3 regions of the Peribacillus sp. NPDC058002 genome follow, and region 2 is predicted to be linked to each of the others. Evidence: riboswitches for the same ligand, from Rfam matches in the RefSeq annotation. Region 2 holds a riboswitch; each other region holds the start of a gene.

Evidence for each region. Region 2 has a riboswitch for preQ1 ahead of ACFVSH_RS20965 (VUT family protein). Riboswitches for the same ligand answer to the same signal wherever they lie in the genome.
Region 1: another riboswitch for preQ1. It lies ahead of ACFVSH_RS03200 (QueT transporter family protein); the one in region 2 lies ahead of ACFVSH_RS20965 (VUT family protein).
Region 3: another riboswitch for preQ1. It lies ahead of queF (preQ(1) synthase); the one in region 2 lies ahead of ACFVSH_RS20965 (VUT family protein).

Annotation. Positions count from the first base shown of each region.
Region 1 covers NZ_JBHVQU010000008.1:8,956-12,104, forward strand. The annotation lists gene ACFVSH_RS03190 (hypothetical protein) at 1-427, opposite strand, end outside; gene ACFVSH_RS03195 (YbaK/EbsC family protein) at 559-1,080, opposite strand; PreQ1 riboswitch class I at 1,249-1,293, shown strand; gene ACFVSH_RS03200 (QueT transporter family protein) at 1,300-1,785, shown strand; gene ACFVSH_RS03205 (TVP38/TMEM64 family protein) at 1,907-2,563, shown strand; gene ACFVSH_RS03210 (PAS domain S-box protein) at 2,679-3,149, shown strand, end outside.
Region 2 covers NZ_JBHVQU010000187.1:467-3,615, forward strand. The annotation lists gene ACFVSH_RS20955 (PadR family transcriptional regulator) at 1-279, shown strand, start outside; gene ACFVSH_RS20960 (hypothetical protein) at 595-744, opposite strand; gene ACFVSH_RS20965 (VUT family protein) at 765-1,307, opposite strand; PreQ1 riboswitch class I at 1,358-1,400, opposite strand; gene ACFVSH_RS20970 (SRPBCC family protein) at 1,616-2,092, shown strand; gene ACFVSH_RS20975 (SRPBCC family protein) at 2,137-2,577, shown strand; gene ACFVSH_RS20980 (HD domain-containing protein) at 2,798-3,149, opposite strand, start outside.
Region 3 covers NZ_JBHVQU010000002.1:115,213-118,361, reverse strand. The annotation lists partial or broken gene ACFVSH_RS01195 (YfmQ family protein) at 1-25, shown strand, start outside; gene ACFVSH_RS01190 (BA3454 family stress response protein) at 353-487, opposite strand; gene ACFVSH_RS01185 (EamA family transporter) at 734-1,591, opposite strand; PreQ1 riboswitch class I at 1,722-1,767, shown strand; gene queF (preQ(1) synthase) at 1,872-2,372, shown strand; gene ACFVSH_RS01175 (aspartate kinase) at 2,576-3,149, shown strand, end outside.

The DNA.
Region 1 (3,149 bases), on a different contig from region 2:
AAGTAATGTATCCGAATATCAGCATCCTGATCGGAGGCTTTTGAAGGTCGGCATGGGTAATCAACTTTTTAATCGAATTATTCTCTAATACGAACACCCTTGTTTTATTCTTAAAAATCTGGAGAAGCTGGATCAAAGGGGTTGAATCCGAAACCATTTCCCTTGGTGAAAAGTTTCTCAAATATTCAGAAATGCTTCCATCACCGAGTTCTTCCCTTTCGATATACCCGATGATTTCCCCCTGATCTTGCACTGCCAATATATCAAAGTTCTTTTTTTCCAATGCTTTCTGGATATCCACCGCCAGATCGTTTTTATGGCAAAACTCAAGCTCCTGGGCAATGCTCTTAACCGTTATATTCTCTTCATAAAGAGTTTTAAGACTAAGATAGCTGTTATTGCTTTTTCTTTTGCTTTCATTTAACATCTTTCAACCTCCGCTCAGGAACACTTTCCGCCCGATTTTCCGCTTAAACCATAGAAAATGTATGCGGCCGCCACTAAAATAAAGTCCACCGTAGTGGACTCAATACCATTCATGTGGATTTTTTGAAACCATCAAAGGCCATTAACTGCATTGCCTATCGGCGTTTCCTCATTTCCCTTCTCTTCCCAACCTTTGCATACATCCACCCAATCCTTAGCACCTGAATATTCAAACAACTCAGCGAGTTTAAGTTCTATTGCAGAGTTCGCACTGCCGCATGCCGGGAACAATGTATCAAAGCGTTTCATCGATACATCAAGAAAAACAGCTAGATCATTTGCCAAACCAAACGGGCAAACCCCTCCGATGGCATGGCCGGTCTGTGCAAGCACTTCTTCAGGTGAAAGCATACGTGCTTTGAAACCGAACGTCTGACGAAATTTCTTATTATCCACTTTCGAGTCCCCTGCGGCAACAACCAAAATGGCTTTTTCACCTTCTCCCTTAAAGGAAAGAGTCTTAGCAATCCGCGCTGGGATAACACCGATGGTTTCCGCTGCTTCAATCACTGTAGCACTCGATGTTTCGAACTCCATTACATCGCCTTCCCGGTCCCATTGTTTAAAATGGCTTTTGACACTTTCGATCGACATCCTATATTCACTCCTTTGAAGTACATATTGAAATAATATCATCCATCATTGCAATAAATCAAAATCCTTGAGCCACTTCCCCTGCTTGGAAACTTATAAATTAAAACCATTCTTTACAAATTGACGAAACAAGCTTACATGGGATACTATTAAACATCGGGCAAACGCCTAAACGTGGTTCGTAACCATCCCACGATAAAAAACTAGGGAGAGAGTAAAATGAATGTTCGTACACTCGTAATAAGCGGGTTATTGGCTGCCTTGTATGTGGCGGTCTCATTGGTATTCCAACCAATTTCATTTCAGATGTTCCAATTTCGTGTACCGGAAATATTGAATCATCTGATTGTATTCAATAAAAAGTATATCTACGGTATCGTCGGCGGAGTCTTCATATCGAATCTGCTCTTTTCGCCGATGGTGCCATATGACTTGATTTTCGGGGTGGGGCAATCTCTGCTCGCCTTATTGCTTGTCATTTTTGTTTCTCGGTTCATAAAAGGCATTAAAGGACGGATGATCGCCACGATTATCTTTTTCACGTTCACAATGTTTTTAATTGCAATTGAGCTGAATCTTGCCCTGGGCTTCCCATTCTGGTTAAGCTGGATGACCACGGCTGTCGGTGAATTCGTTGTCCTCTTGATTGGAGCGCCAATCATTTATGGAATGAACAAAAGAATTCAGTTTGAAAAGTGGCTTTAATGGAATCTTCGTGTCGGGAACCCACTATAATGGAAAAGAGCTGTCTGCAATGATGCGGCAGCTCTTTTTTCACCAATGAACTCGAAAATGATAAACTACTAGTAAGAATGGTGGTGGCCCTTTGAAAAAAATCCTGACCATAATCGGTCTATTGGTAATCGCAATATTTATTTTCTATAATGCAGAGTTATTCACTTTGGTTTGGAAAAGTGATCTGGATTCTGTTATTGGGATTTTGAAGGAAAACCTTTTGCTTACATTTATTGTGACATTCGTATTGATGTTTGTACAAAATTCTTTTACAATCATCCCCTTAATTTTGCTCCTGACCATCAATGTCGCGATATTCGGATTCATATATGGATATCTATGGAGTTGGTTTACAAGCGTTGTTGCCTCAGGTTTCATTTTTTATGCAGCAAGAAACTGGTTTCAGGAACTTCTCATAAAGAAAATTAGCGAAAAATGGCAAGAAACCGTTGTGGAGCATGGCTTCATGTACGTTTTTACAGGCAGGATTTTCCCTCTGATCCCAACAAGCTTAATTAACTTGGTAGCTGGTGTCAGCACCGTCACTTTCAAGGATTTTTTATTAGCGACGGCACTTGGCAACCTTATTTACTTTTTCTTCCTTTCGCTCATTCCATATGGACTATTATCTGTTGAAATGAACCAATATACGCTAGCAGCACTCGCACTCGTCCTCTTACTATTTTTCATTATCTATAAGCGTGCAAAAAAGAAAAGGAAACAAACCTTTTTCAGAAAAAACAGGTGACCACTTTGGCCCCTGTTTTTTTATTTAGGAATCTGCATATATTTTTTTCCGATAGTTTGTTAAAATGTGTATGTAATTTTACCTTAGAAATGTCTTAAAATCAGGGAGAATCTCCATGTCCAAACGCTCCATTTTAGCAATATATATCCTATCCGGGATTCTAACACTAGTCGTGTTCGACTATTTTTTAACTACAAATATCCAAAACAAAGAGGTCTTCATTCAACTTCAAAGAGCGGAAGGATTTGTTTTCCTTTTATCAATAGGCTTGGTTTTATATCTTTATTTAGCTAAAAGGGAAGAATTCAAGCAATTAAAAGAAGCTGAGCAACGTCGGCGTACACTCATCAATTCAATGGTGGATTTCGTTAACTTTAAGGATGGTGATGGCCGTTGGCTTGAATCCAATACCTTCGGCCTGCAATTATTTCAATTGGAGCATGTGGACTATAAGGGAAAAAGAGACAGCGAGCTCGCGGAATACTCAGAATTTTATAAAGAGTCGTTGATCTACTGTGAAGTATCCGATGAAGAAACTTGGGTAAAAGGAGAAATCACAAGGTGTGAGGAAATCGTCCCTCTTCCC
Region 2 (3,149 bases):
CTTTCACTTCTCTCACAAAAAAGGCTATACGGCTATGAAATCACGAAGATCTTGAAGGAAATGAGCATGGGAAAATATCAAATAAGTGAAGGCACCCTCTACTCCGCCCTTAAACGATTAGAAAAAAAGGAATTCATAACAGGCCATTGGAAAGAGTCAGATTCAGGCCGCAGGAAATATTATCACGTCACCGAAAATGGACAAACCGAACTTGAAAGGAAACGAGAATGCTTTTACTTCCTGGAAAAATTAGTCCGGAAAAGCGCAGAGCAATTCTAAACAAAATAAAAAGCTCCCTGCACCCATTACTTGGAAAGGCGCAGGAAGCTTTTTTTTGCTGAGTTTTGGGCTGTTTACTCGTGAATCCATACTGCACTCATGATTTCACACCGTTTACTCGTGAGTTTCGCACTTTTACTCGTGAGTTTCGCACTTTTACTCGTGAGTTTCGCACTTTTACTCGTGAATTTTGCACTTTTACTCGTGAATTTATACTACACTCATGATTTCGCACCGCTTACTCGTGAATTTATACTACACTCATGATTTCGCACCGTTTACTCGTGAGTTACTCCGTTCACGCAAAAAAAAGACCTAATTAGGTCTTTTTTTGTCTATTCCTTTATGCTTGCGATAATTGGCGCAAGAGAGCTTCATACAATCCCCTTGAACATGCGGGCCATATTTTTCACGAAAAGCCTCGAGGCAATAGCATTTATCTTTTTCTTTTTTGGTTCCATCCATCGAGTGCATCCCTCCTAGCTTTAACTGGAGACTACACGTTTCTCCAGCTCTACGTTAATTCGTCCCAACAGTACGGCACCAATTGACTGAATGATCGTTTTAACGATGATTTGGCCGATGACCGCAGCGGGTACTGCTTCCCATGGCAATATATTGGCACCTAATGGACTTAGGCCAATCACGACAAATATCACCGAATCGAAAAACCCTCCAACGATTCCGCTGTAAAACACTCTCCAACTCATCGGGAGTTTTAAACGGGTATATATTTCCGTATCCGCTGTTTCTGCGACCACGAACGATAATGCGGAAGCAAATACAATCAATAACGTATCTCCTAATAAAAATGATACACACGCAGATAAAATAAGTGCAGTGACGATACATATATAGGTCTTTGCGCGGCCGAATTTATTCTGGACGAGATCTCGAAAGATGAAGGTTCCCCCGATGAGCAATGTACCCATCGGAATGATGAACATGCCAAAATGCAATGGCGCAAAAGCTGCTGTAACCACATTCGCCGTGATGATGGATACTAAATACAATAAAATTCTTAACATTTCTTAATTCTCCTTATACAGAAAAAACAGCACCCTAAGAAAGAGCACTGTTCCCCTTAGTTTTTTTGAGAGGGTAGCTAGAACCTCTTCCGCCCGAGCGGATTATCATTTTCCTTATTTATCGTAGCTTGAAAGCGATTGGAAATCAAGAAGTTTCCATATGGCTTGCACGGACAATGGTCAATTCAATGACTCTGGCGATTTTTGTCGCAGAAAACTGCTAGACCAGCTGTATATGAAAAGCCGAAAATGATTGATAGAATAATGTTACGATCTTGATATGAGGTATAAACGCGAGGAGGAAAAAGATGATAAAAAAACCATCGTTTGTTCATGCTATTTATATCGCAACCACACCAGAGAAGCTTTGGGAAGCCCTGACGAGCGGTGAAGTCACGAAGAGGTACCATTTTGGATGCCAAGTCCAGTCTGACTGGCAAGAAGGCTCAAGCGTTACATATATGCTGGAAGATGGGCGTATTACTGATCATGGTAAAGTACTCAAGTGTGAGCCGCTGCACCTGCTCTCGTTCACATGGAACATGCCAGGAGACGAAACACCTCGCGAGCAGCCTACTCGGGTCACTTTTATACTGCAGCCCATGGATGATTCGACTTTGAAATTAACGCTTAGGCATGAAGAGCTTCTGGAGACGGATTTCGTATATGATGATCATACCTTTGAAGGCTTGTATAATGGATGGCCAGCAATTCTAAGTAACCTGAAGAGCTTGCTTGAAACGGGACGGACCCTGCCGCCGATAACAGTAGATCGGGATAATTAAGTGGTAGTGGAAAACTTAAAAAAATTGAAAGAGAGTTGATAGTGATGGATACGCAAATAATCACGAAGTTTAAAATAGCCAAACCAACCAATGAAGTGTTTGAAGCCATAGTGGACCCAGAAAGAATCGGGAATTTCTGGTTCTCATCGAGTTCTGAAAGATGGGAACAAGGCAGGACGCTTACATTGAGATATAACGAATACGATGCTGAAGTGGCCATTCATGTATTGGAAGTAGAGGAAAATAGGAAAATCGTATTCTCATGGGGAGGAATTGATCAAGAAACGATTGTTACAATTACCCTAAAAGAGTCGGATAAAATGAGTACAATTATTGAAGTGAACGAATCAGGTTTGGAAGAGGACGATCCCGAATTGATAAATAAAATGATAGGACAAAAGGAAGGTTGGGTTTATACATTAACTTGTTTAAAGGGTTACTTAGAAAATGGGGTTAATACTTTGAGAGCATCCATAATTTTTTAATTCGTAAAGGGTGCTGGTTCAGATTAGATAGATCACTAAAAATGCAATTGGGCGTCCTGACTCCCGGCACAATGATACTTATGTTTTTTAAGCATGTTGGGTCCTATTGAGTCTTACCTTCTTTCCTTAATCAAGGTCAAAGAAAGCATACGGGAGGAGAAAAAACTCAAGGATGAATATCACACTTGAGTTTTACTTTCCGTATGGTTGGACATGACATTCAATCGGAAATCACTTTTAGATATATGCCCTTCGAAGCTTTTTCATAGGCTTCCATCCCCATTTTCTTGACTCTTTCTGATAAACTGGATGCTCTTAATAATTGGGTTCCTTCAATAACGGAAGGATCAATAAGGCGCACTTTATTTTTCCGATGTAAATCGTATTCCAATTGATTTTCTATCACGTTTACGTTACCATGGATCCGTTTTAACAGATTTTTCACCTCATGGTCTTCAGTGGAGCTTAACAAGGACATAACTTCTTCATCTGTACCGAGTAAGTCATCAAGGCTGATCAGATTTTTAGCCAAAGCCAATTTTAAGGTCTTTGCCAATACATCATAGCCATAT
Region 3 (3,149 bases), on a different contig from region 2:
GCCATTAATAAGTAAATTAGTTTAATAAAAAAATGACGGTCTCGTTAAGGACCGTCTTAGACTGTAGACAATTTAACCGTTAATTTCCGCTCCAGGCACTCGCTTTCCCCGCAGGAGTCTCGTAACCCTGCGTTCCAATTAGCTTTATATAGAACTCTTTTGTCTATAAACTGAGACCGGTTTTTAATGAATTTTATTAAAAATCTAGTACACAAACTGACGTCATAATTTTAGTTTTTTTGGAAAATGCAATTAAAAGAGAGGGGATTACTGTAAGAGGTTCTTTCATCGTGCATATGAAATTATTTATATTGTAATAAAAAAGCAGGTATCTATTGCGATGCCTGCCTTTTTATGCTTTCCATTGTTTTTCAACTTGATGAAGCGCTTGTTGTAAAATTACTTCATGATCCGTATCCGGTTTAGTAAGGACGTTAGTTTGATAAGATTTTCCTTGAAAATCAACCGTTACCGTAACTTTTACCATTATGCATCTTTCCTTTCCTAATTCAGAATTAAATGGGGTGGTTGTACCTATTTCTTTAATACCCGTGACAGAGGATTTTTCAAACATTTCAAAAGTAGTAAAACATAAAGAATTAATATTCAAAATTATCTGATATTTTTAAGGGTGTGTCAACACTTTTTTTTGACCACCCTATTTCCCGGCACAATAAAAAACGGCCTGGCTTGTACTCATGGCTGTCAGGTCGTTTTTGTAAATGAACTATATTCATATTTTAGTCAAGATAATGCCGATTAATGCTGCAAGTACGCCGGCAACTTGATAGTTTTTTAGTTTTTCCTTGAATAAATAACATCCTGCGAATACGACAACTAAACAGTTCAGGCTGACGACAGGGAAGATGATGCTTGCGATGCCAGTGTTCAACGCAAAGAAATAACATCCATAGCCTATAGTGCTTAAAAGGCCCACCAAGGAACCGATTTTGACTTCCTTTAGCTTGATTTTTTCCTTTTTAAAGGCCAGAGCCGAAAGAAGATAAAGAGTTCCGCCTCCATACATTGATACCAGGATATCAAGGGAATTTAAATGAAGACGTGTTGATGTCGTCATAAGAATGCCTAGCACACCAAAAGATAAAATGGATAATAATGTGTGCATCATCCAAGGGACATATTGATGGTTGCCTTTAGCATTAGGTGTATACTGAATGACTAATGTAGCGAGAAACATGCAGACGATTCCAGTCCACTGCAAAGTAGAAATATGTTCGTGAAAAATTAAAGCAGCACAGAGAATGGGGAATATTGCATTCGCTGCGATTAAAGGAGATGTCAAGCTTGCCGGTCCTTTTTCAAAGGCGCTTGCCATCTGGATATTACCATTAGCGTTCAGTACCCCAATGGCTCCACCAAGCATGATGGACAGCCAGTTAAACTGTAAACCATCCACAGATACTCCATAAGATATGGCCAAAATAAAAGCTGAAAAATAAAAGAAAAATTGGATATGTACTTTTGAGTAACCCTTTCCGCTACTCCATTTAAAAATGCTGTTATTGATTCCAAAACATAAACTCGTGATGAGGGCTGCAAAAATCCACATTGACGTAATCTCTTCCTTCATGTAGGATAAACTTCTTCTACATTTTAAGCTGAATGCATGCTGGAATCAAACCAAATTTTAAAAGTATGATTGACAGATTAGATATTTTTTTCTATATTTACTATGACAATTTTAAAATATTTCCCGATAAACGGGAGAGGTTCATAGCATCACCCTCTTAAAAAAACTATGGCTTTGATATTTTTCGCGAATCAACCATATCTTTGAGGAGATATGGTTTTTGTTATATAGAGGCCCATTTTATGAATCTCCCTGAAACGTGGGATTAGGAGGACTTTTAATGTCTGGAAGAAAAGAAGAAGAGTTAAAAAAAGATATCACACTGCTTGGGAATCAAGGAACAAAATATACATTCGACTATGCGCCTGAAATCCTTGAGTCATTCGATAACAAACATCCGAACCGGGATTATTTCGTCAAATTCAATTGCCCGGAATTCACTAGCTTATGTCCGATAACGGGCCAGCCGGACTTTGCGACCATTTACATCAGCTATATTCCAAGTGTGAAAATGGTGGAAAGCAAATCATTGAAACTTTATTTATTCAGCTTCCGCAATCACGGTGATTTCCATGAAGACTGCATGAACATCATCATGAATGATTTAATCGAATTGATGGATCCTAAATATATTGAAGTCTGGGGCAAGTTTACACCTAGGGGCGGAATTTCCATCGACCCTTACACGAATTATGGGAAACCAGGTACGAAATATGAGGAAATGGCGGATTACCGCTTGATGAACCATGACTTATATCCTGAAACCGTGGATAATCGCTAAAGAATAGGAGAGACAATGGGCAAATGCCCGTTGTCTTTTTTAGTTTTTTAGCTATTATCGATTAGTGGTCTTGTTGTTTTGTCCTTTTTAAAAACACAATTGTCCTCCTGTAACGGAATTTACACTTGATTGTTTCGAGAAAAAGCGTAATAATAGGGAGAGTTAATTTTGACAGAATATTTACGAAAATAGGGGTTGTCGAGATGAAAGTTGCAAAGTTTGGTGGAAGTTCACTTGCGTCAGGTGAACAGTTGAGAAAGGTATTCGAAATTGTTGTTTCTGATCCAGAGAGGAAGATTGTAGTCGTTTCGGCTCCAGGGAAACGCAATTCCGATGATATAAAGGTGACGGATTTATTGATTGAAGCTGCTGAACAGCAACTGCGCGGGGATAACGGAGAGCATTTGATAAAAGATGTCGTATCCCGCTATGCGAGCATTGCTGAAGAACTGGATATATCAGAGAGTGTCGTCACTGGGATCCGCGAAAATTTAATGGCGCTGTTGCATGCAGACCAAACTAACCCGAAGCGCTATTTGGATACTTTGAAGGCCAGTGGCGAGGATAATAATGCAAAGCTGGTCGCAGGTTATTTCCAAAGCCTTGGAGTAGAGGCGCAGTATATAAATCCGAAGAAGGCTGGCTTGATCGTAACGGATGAAGGTGGATTTACCAAGGTGCTTCCAGAATCTTATGATCGGTTATATGCTCTGCGTGATGAGCCTGGAATCGTAGTATTCCCAGGGTTCTTCGGTTATACGTTAGATGGTGATGTTT